3 regions of the Aeribacillus sp. FSL K6-1121 genome follow, and region 1 is predicted to be linked to each of the others. Evidence: predicted binding sites of a transcription regulator. Region 1 holds the regulator's gene; each other region holds the start of a gene.
The links. Region 1 encodes CtsR, which represses protease genes until heat stress. Its sites were predicted from a motif close to ATGGTCAATAAAGGTCAAACA; they were not measured.
Positions count from the first base shown of each region.

Region 2: NSQ61_RS08605 (ATP-dependent Clp protease ATP-binding subunit) is a predicted target of CtsR. The motif match lies at 1,689-1,709, and genes of this name have one in related genera.
Region 3: clpB (ATP-dependent chaperone ClpB) is a predicted target of CtsR. The motif match lies at 2,073-2,093, and genes of this name have one in related genera.

Region 1 covers NZ_JBBOPS010000001.1:3,114,056-3,117,340, reverse strand. The annotation lists gene NSQ61_RS15230 (MgtC/SapB family protein) at 681-1,355, shown strand; gene NSQ61_RS15225 (CtsR family transcriptional regulator) at 1,597-2,058, shown strand; gene NSQ61_RS15220 (UvrB/UvrC motif-containing protein) at 2,073-2,621, shown strand; gene NSQ61_RS15215 (protein arginine kinase) at 2,623-3,285, shown strand, end outside.
Region 2 covers NZ_JBBOPS010000001.1:1,756,657-1,759,941, forward strand. The annotation lists gene NSQ61_RS08595 (metallophosphoesterase family protein) at 1-516, opposite strand, end outside; gene NSQ61_RS08600 (YkvI family membrane protein) at 549-1,583, opposite strand; gene NSQ61_RS08605 (ATP-dependent Clp protease ATP-binding subunit) at 1,827-3,285, shown strand, end outside.
Region 3 covers NZ_JBBOPS010000001.1:2,101,413-2,104,697, reverse strand. The annotation lists gene NSQ61_RS10250 (carbamoyl phosphate synthase large subunit) at 1-543, shown strand, start outside; gene argF (ornithine carbamoyltransferase) at 540-1,460, shown strand; gene NSQ61_RS10240 (YjzC family protein) at 1,819-1,998, shown strand; gene clpB (ATP-dependent chaperone ClpB) at 2,108-3,285, shown strand, end outside.

The DNA.
Region 1 (3,285 bases):
TTTTTCCGTTGCAATACTTTCCGTTATGATCATAAAATGAAAAATTAAGAAATGACAGTCTAAAAGCCAATTTTTCGAGAAAATTGTCGAAAGCCGAAATGGATATTTTTGCTGTTACAAAAACATCTTTAATTGATTTGAATGATGCAAACCGTTTTAATTAATCTGAGAAAAGCGATTGAGGCGAGATTTGCTTATCCATGTAAAAAAGTATGGACGAAACGATTATTCGCTGCAATGCGGTTTGAGAAGCTCAAGCCTCTTTTATCCTCTTGTAAATGGAAATATATAACAAACAAAACAGCTTAAAACAGAACGAACAAAAACGACAAATTTACGAACAACTAAGAGCTCGCTTCTTCTGAAGATCCTCCGCATCTATTGCAATCAAGCTCGCTTTCTTTAAAACCTTCAATCGGAGTATAATTAATTGATCGTTACTTCAGAAACATAAACTGTTCCATTCTTGAAGCATATGAGCAGTGAAAGCTTCGTTTGATTTTAAAGCCAGCTCTAAAAGTGCTTTTTTGTTTCATATCATTCTTAGTCTCATACTCAAGAACAATTGAATATTGAGCACTGTTCATCGCATATAATGGGAAAGTATAATACTGTATCATTTCAAAATTCATATATGGCCAAAACAGAAAAAGTCATTTGGATGGTAAGGAGGAATGATAATGCCTGAGGAATGGCAAATTATGTTGATTCGCATTGTTTTAGCAGTCATTTTAAGTGGATTTATTGGCCTTGAACGAGAATTTAAACGGCATCCAGCAGGCTTTCGCACGCATTTGTTAGTTGGTGTCGGCTCCTGCATGATGATGCTGCTGTCTCTTTATGGCTTTGAAGAATATATGGATCGTTATGAAAATATTCGTTTTGACCCAGCAAGAATTCCTTCTTATGTCATTAGCGGCATTGGTTTTTTAGGTGCTGGAACGATATTAGTGAGAGGGGTTACGGTAAGAGGATTAACGACGGCAGCCTCGATTTGGGTTGTTGCAGGACTTGGCCTTGTTGTTGGGGCAGGAATGTATCCGTTGGCGATTTTTTCTACCTTGATTGTATTGTTGAGTTTGATCTTTCTCAATAAGGTGGAGGCTTTTTTTGCTGAGAAGTCAAGCAAAAAATGGATACAAGTTAATCTTCCAGAAGATGATTTGGTGGAATTTACTCGGAAACTTGAACAATTAAATATTTCTGTTTATAAAATTCATTTTACATTGTCAAAGCCAAAAGAAACTAAACATGCGAAGCGTTCATATTTACTTGAAATTGGCCTTCCAAAAGATGAAATGCCTGAAATCATAAACGAATTATTGAAATTTCAAGAAGTTAAAAAAGTTTTTTAAAGAGCGGGTTTTTTCCATATTGTAAATGGCAATATTATTAGTGAGCTTTTTTGTTGAAATGACACAAAAAAAAATTTATATTATAATTAAGGTCAAATATAGTCAAAGTCAAGTGACTAGTTGTTATCGTTTAGGAAATAAGCATTACGTAAACATCTTGCCTCCTATCCCTCAAGGATATTGCACATTTCTTGAGCGTTTTGCAATTCCAATCAAAAAGTTGAAGGAGGTGTTTTTCGAGGTGCGGAATATATCTGATATTATCGAGCAATATTTAAAGCATGTATTAGATTCAAGCGGAAAAGAAATTGTTGAAATTAAAAGAAGTGAAATTGCGGATAAATTTCAATGTGTTCCATCGCAAATCAATTACGTGATCAACACTCGTTTTACAATTGAACGGGGTTACATTGTCGAAAGCAAAAGGGGTGGAGGCGGTTATATCCGAATTATGAAAATTCGAATCAATGACCGTATCCAGCTGATCAATCAAATTTTAAATGCCATTGGTAAAAGGCTGTCACAATCGTCGGCGGAGGATATTATTTTGAGATTGGCTGATGAAGAGGTTATTTCAGAAAGAGAAGCGAAAATTATGTTGAGCGTAATTGATCGGTCTGTTTTATATATTGATTTGCCTGATCGAGACGAATTGAGGGCAAGGATGATGAAGGCGATGCTCACCTCGTTAAAATACAAGTGAGGATGTGATGGACGATGATTTGTCAAGAATGTCATGAAAGGCCCGCTACTTTCCACTTTACAAAAATCATAAACGGCGAAAAAACTGAAGTGCATATATGTGAAAAATGTGCACAGGAAAAAAGTGATGTATTCATATTCAATATGAATCCAGGCTTTTCTATAAACAACTTATTGTCCGGATTATTAAATATGGACAGCGCCATTAGCAGCCAAGGGCAAAATGTTTTCAAGAAAAATCAGGTCATTCAATGTGAGAAATGTAATATGACGTTTGATCAATTTACGAAAATTGGTAAATTCGGGTGCTCCCATTGTTACAAAACGTTTTATCACCAAATTACCCCGATTTTAAAACGTGTTCATGGCGGGAATACAACTCACGGCGGTAAAGTACCGAAACGGACCGGTGGAAGTATTCATTTGAAAAAGCGCCTGAAAATGCTTAAACAGGAACTGCAAGAATTAATTGCGAAAGAGGAATTCGAAAGAGCAGCTCAAGTTCGGGATGAAATTCGGTCCATTGAAGCGAAGATAAATGGACGGAACGAAAGGGGAGTATGACATGTCCTTTCAAAAATTTATTCGTTCAGCCATGAGCCCTTGGATGAATCAAGAAGGACCTGATTCCGATATTGTGCTGAGCAGCCGAGTCAGATTGGCGCGAAATATAGAAAATATCAGCTTCCCTACCATTATGTCGAATGAAGAAGCCTTGGCTATTTTAAATACGCTTGAAGAATCATTTTCACAAAGAGTGTTTGACGGTTTAGGGACATTCGTGCTGCTGAAAATGAATGAACTTCAGCCTATTCAAAAACGCGTACTTGTAGAGAAGCATTTGATTAGTCCTTATTTAATGGAAGAATCAGCACTTGGAGGGTGCCTTTTATCTGAAAACGAAGAAGTGAGCATCATGATAAACGAGGAGGATCATATTAGAATTCAATGTTTGTTCCCGGGCCTTCAGCTAAAAGAAGCGTTGAAAATGGCAATGAATCTTGACGATTGGATTGAGGAAAAAGTAGATTATGCATTTGATGAACATAGGGGCTACTTAACTAGCTGTCCAACAAATGTCGGTACCGGCTTGCGGGCTTCCGTGATGATGCACCTTCCAGGACTTGTCTTAACACAGCAGATTAACCAAATTATACCTGCTATCAATCAATTAGGATTGGTTGTGAGAGGTCGGTACGGAGAAGGAAGTGAAGCGATAGGTAATATA
Region 2 (3,285 bases), 1.4 Mb from region 1:
TGCATTAAAAAGCGTTTTGCCGGATAAATGCTGTATAAAGGCATTATGAACATCACCGTATCCGACAACATCCGGCTCCTTCGTTCCCAAACCGGTTTCAACGCTGTTTTCAAACATGGACAATCTTTTTTCAATCGAATCCCAAGGCTGTACCCTTATCCAGACGCTAAAAGGGGATGCATGAAAAAGCCGCAGCCGGCGGCCGCTCATATAAAAATCAATGGAAAACGGGAGGCTACGCAAATATTCTATGTCTTCTTGCGACAACTGATTTTGATGCCAGCGAACGACATCGTTTACATCTTCCCTTGTAATCAGCTCGTCCCAGTTTCCTTTTAAAACAAAATCGCAGGAGCTGCGGACGATATCGATCGCTTCTTTTGATTCAGGTCCTTTTCCGACAAGATCCCCTAAACAAAAAATTCGATCTACATTTCGCAAGCTTATATCTTTCAATACAGACGACAACGCTGGAATATTCCCATGTATATCAGAAATGACCGCGATTTTATCCAAATAAACTCCTCCTTCATTTCCCTACTATTTTATCATGATTTGTTATCGTCTGGAATTTTTTTGAACATTAATAATATGAAAAAGGCAATGCTCATATACCCGAACAGCGGATAAAGTGTGGAAATGAGCTTTCCGTATCCTATCAGGCTGACTAAATAACATAATAATAGGATGAAAATGACACCAGCGATTTTTGCCAAAGGCTTTTCCGATGATAATTGCCGTTCCAAACCATACAGATTGCCGATCAACGATGAAAATATTTCTCCAAAAATAACAAGGATGTATATGTAATAAAAGCCTGAAAACAGCTGCTTGACAATTTCAGCCATTGGGATTTCAAAAAGCCCGGCGTCCGGCAAATGCAGAAGGGAGAAATAGCTGGAAAATAAAATGAAGCTTAATCCGAGACCGCCTACAACTCCGCCCAATTTAATGGCGCTTTCATCCTTTATTGCGTTTGCGAGCGGAACAAGTACAGCCTGAGCAAGAGAGAGATTAAAAGAAACATATAAAAAGCTTGATTTGACTGGTTGAAACACTCCATCCAACGACAAATCGATAAAATCACCCCTTATGATGGCTTCAATGGAGATGATCAGGCTAAACAAAATAAAAAGCGGAACAACCAATAGATTGACGGAAGACAGCCCTTTGACTCCAAACGAAATCACAGCAATGGAAAGCACAATCGTAAAAAAAATTCCAAATTGCTTTGAAAGCGACAGTTGCTCTTCAAAAATCGCCCCCGCCCCCGACAGCATGACCGATGTGATGCCAATCAGCATCATAAACATCAAGCCGTTGACTACATAAGCTGACAACGTCCCAAACAAAAATTGGTTCAACTGCAAATACGAAGATGCATTAATGCGTCTTCCGATCAACATCATTTTCGTTCCCAGCCAAACAAATAAAACGGCAGAACAAATAATTCCAACAATTCCTCCAGCGCCGTATTTTGAAAAAAACTCAACGATCTCTTTTCCCGTTGCAAACCCTGCACCGATGACAGTGCCGATATAGACAGAAGCTATTTGAAGTGCCAATACCCATTTATTGCTCATGTTTCACCCACCTTACTTTATCAACAATATATGGACAAGAAGGGAAAAAAAGACGAAAAAAATTTATAAAAAAGACTTGAAAGTCAAAAAAGGTCAAAGTATAATAAAGTCAGAAAAGGTCAAACAGTGAATCTAACTATTGAATGATTGAGATTGTCTCTTTGATTCCAAAAGGTCAAAGAAAGTCAAAGAAGTTTCTTCTTTTAGTCAAAGTTAATCAAAGTCAAAAAGGAGGAATGCTATATGTTGTGTGAAAATTGCCAAACAAGAAAAGCCAATGTTTTATTAAATGTACAAATCAATCACAACAAACAAGAAATGCGTCTCTGTCAAGAATGCTATCAACAATATAAACAAAAAATCCCAAGTGGTTTTTACGGATTCAGCGGTTTCGATGAATTATTTCAATCATTTATGCCAAACTCTTTTGAGAGCTTTGACCAAGCTGTTCAAGCACAACCGAAATCAGGGGGCGGAAAACAGAACGGCTTCCTCGATCAATTCGGCCGAAATTTAACGGATGCTGCAAAAGCTGGGTTGATTGATCCTGTCATCGGCCGCGATGATGAGGTAAGACGAGTGATTGAAATTTTAAATCGACGCAATAAAAATAACCCGGTTTTAATCGGAGAACCAGGCGTAGGGAAAACAGCTATTGTGGAAGGACTAGCCTTAAAAATTTCTCAAGGAGACGTTCCGCAAAAACTAAAAAATAAAGAAGTTTATTTGCTGGATGTTTCATCACTTGTCGCCAACACGGGAATTCGCGGACAATTTGAACAGCGGATGAAGCAGCTAATTCAAGAATTGCAAGCCCGGAAAAACATCATCCTGTTTATCGATGAAATTCATCTATTAGTCGGCGCCGGTTCTGCGGAAGGTTCTATGGATGCCGGCAACATATTAAAGCCAGCGCTCGCCCGCGGTGAGCTTCAAGTTGTCGGAGCAACAACTCTAAAAGAATACCGGCAAATCGAAAAAGATGCAGCCCTTGAACGACGCTTCCAGCCGGTTATTGTGAAAGAACCTTCCATTGAAGAAGCGATCAGCATTTTAAAAGGAATTCAAGAAAAATATGAACAATACCATCAAGTCAAATATTCAGAAGATGCGATTAAAGCTTGCGTCACACTATCTCATCGATATATTCAAGACCGCTTTTTGCCTGACAAAGCCATCGATTTAATGGATGAAGCTGGTTCAAGATTAAACTTAAAAGCCGAGCCGGCTAATGAAGCAGACATCCACGAGCGGCTTAAACAAATTGCCCATGAAAAAGAAAAAGCGCTAAAGGAAGAACGATACGAACTTGCAGCTAAGCTTCGCGACGAAGAAGCTGCCCTTGAAAAGCAGCTTGAACAAGGAAAGGACAAACAGCAAGCAATCGTTCAAGTAGAAGACATTCAAAAAATCATCGAAGAAAAAACCGGCATACCAGTCGGCAAGCTGCAAGAGGATGAGCAAGCAAAAATGAAACATTTAGAAGAAAACTTGGCGAAAAAAATTATCGGCCAAGAGGATGCTGTCCGGAAAGTGGCAAAAGCCATTCGCCGCAGCCGCGCTGGATTGAAAGCAAAAAACCGACCAATCGGATCCTTCCTGTTCGTCGGCCCGACTGGCGTTGGAAAAACGGAATTGTCGAAAACATTAGCTTTGGAGCTGTTCGGTTCAAAAGATGCCATGATTCGCTTGGATATGAGTG
Region 3 (3,285 bases), 1.0 Mb from region 1:
AAAGTTGCCGGAGTGCCGTTAGTAGATCTTGCGACAACCATTTTAACCGGAAAAATGTTAACTGACTTACATCCTCAAATAGCAGCCCATGAATATGTGGCTATTAAATATCCGGTATTTTCAACGCACGCCCATTCAGATGTCGATATGAAACTAGGTCCGGAAATGAAATCGACGGGCGAAGGAATGTGTGTCGGCAAATCTGTGGAGGAAGCGATGCGGAAGGTATTCGATCATTTATTTCCAATTCATTCGGACGGTATTTTTGTGGATGGAGATAAGAAAGATGATGTACTCGATTATATAAAACCGGTAACGGATAATTTTGAAAGCTGGCTTGAGAAAAAAGAAGCGGTGCTTTATTATAATCCGGAAGAAAGCGATCAGGCAAAGGCAAGACGACAAAAAGCGCTTGAACGGGGAATTATGGTATTGACGGAAGAAGCATCATTTCAGGCATTTTTAAGTGCACTAACAGTTAGCAAATACACGCCTATTTCTTTACATGAACTGTCAGATAAAGGAGTCGAAATGAGTTTATGAGTACACTTAAAGGTCGTAACGTTTTAAAGCTGCTTGATTTTACATCAGAAGAAATTCAATATTTGCTCGAGGAAGCATTGAAATTAAAGCAAAACCCGCTATCAAACGTCCTTCATGGGAAAACGCTGGCGATGATTTTCGAAAAATCATCCACTCGAACTCGTGTCTCCTTTGAAGTAGGAATGCTGCAATTAGGGGGACATGCGCTTGCTCTTTCTTCAAAAGAGCTTCAGCTCGGGCGCGGTGAGACAATCGCTGATACAGCGAGAGTATTGTCGCGATATGTGGATGCCATTCTTCTCCGCACAACTGACCATAATCGGGTCAAAGAGCTTGCCGAATATGCAACTGTCCCTGTCATCAATGGTTTGTGCGACTTGTACCATCCTTGCCAAGCGTTAGCTGATTTATTGACAATTTATGAGCTGAAAGGCAAATTTTCAGGCGTAAAAGTCGTTTATGTTGGCGACGGCAACAATGTCGCCCACTCCCTTATGGTTGGCTGCGCAAAAGTTGGCGCTCATTTTACGATCGCAGCCCCAGAAGGCTATGAGCCAAATGAAAGCATTTTGAAACAGGCGAAAGAAATTGCTGGCGAAACGGGCGGGAAAGTCGAATTAATTCATAATCCAGACGAAGCGGTTCAGGATGCTGATATTATTTATACGGACGTTTGGGTCAGCATGGGACAGGAAGAAGAAACAGAAGCAAGAATGAAAGCATTTAAACCGTTTCAAGTAAATCAATCCTTGCTGGCAAAAGCAAAACGAGATGCAAGCTTCCTTCACTGCCTGCCGGCTGCGCGCGGTTTGGAAGTGACAGATGAAGTGATGGACGGAAGCCAATCAGCGGTATTTTTGCAGGCCGAAAACCGCCTTCATGCGCAAAAAGCAATTTTAAAAGAAATTATGGCTTAACAAGATCTTTCGTTGATAAAGCAGGATGATCTCCTGCTTTTTTCTTTTGAAACCGGGGCGAAAGGTTTTACTCTACTGCATATATATCCAGACAAAAAAGAACGACAGGTGAGACGATTTTAGGAATAATTGTAAATAATGATTCTCGCAGAAACAGTAAAAAGAGCTTTTGATCCAGCATTCGGTGCTTGAACGCTTAAACGATTTTTTCAGAAGGATGCCATATGAAGTGAGTTCGATTTTGGGCGTTGAGTAAAGTTTCGAAGTACATCACATAATGAAAATTATCAAAGGTGTTTCTGTCTATACATGAAAAATCTTCTGATAGCCAACAATAATGTCCAAGGAGGGATGATTCATGGGTCAAAATCGTCAATTCAGGCCTGGTCAAAAAGCACCTAACAACGGAATCTACATCGAAGTCGGCGAGACCGGATCGATGGTGGTCGATCCCAAAAAGGTTGAACTCAAAGCAGGAGATCGATTCCCCGAAACATCCAACCATAATCGGGTTTGGACCTATAAGCGCAAGCCGTAATATTTCGAACAACGCTAAGCCATTCGGAAAACGAATGGCTTTACTTGATTTATAAAGAAGTTATAATAAAATTAAAGGTCAAAAAAAGTCAAAATAGGGGCGTTTCGGTATGGATGTAAATCAATTCACGGAGAAGCTGCAAAAAGGTCTGGTAGAAGCTCAAAAAATCGCAAAAGAACATGAACATCAAGAAGTGGATGAATTTCATATTTTACTTGCTTTTCTGCGGCAGTCTGACGGGATTTTTCCAAGAATTTTAGAAAAACTTAAATGTCCTGTACAACAAATTGAGTCAGCGATCAACGAGTATTTACAAAAAAAGCCGAAAATATCTGTTCACGGAAACGGTGAGGTAAGTATTTATATTTCCCGTACTCTTTCAGAAGCTTTTGCAAAAGCGGACGAAATAAGGAAAGATTTTCAAGATGATTATTTATCAGTTGAACATATTATATTGGCATTTTCCGAATCGAGCTCAAAAGAAGTGAGAGAGCTTTTTCAGCAATATCACTTAACAAAAGCTGCCATATTGAAAGTGTTAAAGGAAATAAGGGGGAATGCTCGGGTGACATCACCTAATCCAGAAAGCACTTATGAAGTATTGGAGAAATACGGCCGTGATTTAGTTAAAGAGGTGAAAGAAGGAAAAATTGACCCTGTCATTGGCCGTGATCAAGAAATTCGGCGCGTGATCCGAATTTTATCAAGAAAAACGAAAAACAACCCGGTGTTAATCGGTGAACCAGGGGTTGGAAAAACAGCGATCGTGGAAGGATTAGCCCATCGGATTGTACGAAAAGATGTACCGGAGGGATTAAAAGATAAAACAATATTTGCTTTAGATATGAGCTCGCTCATTGCGGGAGCCAAGTTTCGCGGAGAATTTGAAGAAAGATTAAAAGCTGTTTTGCAAGAAATTAAAAAGAGCGATGGACGGATTATTTTATTTATTGATGAATTGCACACAATAGTCGGGGCCGGCAAAACAGAAGGAGCGATGGATGCCGGCAACATGTTAAAGCCGATGCTTGCGAGAGGTGAGCTGCACTGCATAGGAGCAACGACACTTGATGAACATCGCAAGTATATTGAAAAAGATCCGGCGCTTGAGCGGCGTTTTCAACAGGTGCTTGTGAGCGAACCGTCTGTGGAAGACACGATTTCTATTTTACGAGGACTAAAAGAACGGTTTGAAATCCATCATGGAGTCAAAATTCATGATTCGGCGATTGTAGCTGCCAGTGAGCTCTCGCACCGCTATATAACAGAACGCTTCCTGCCTGATAA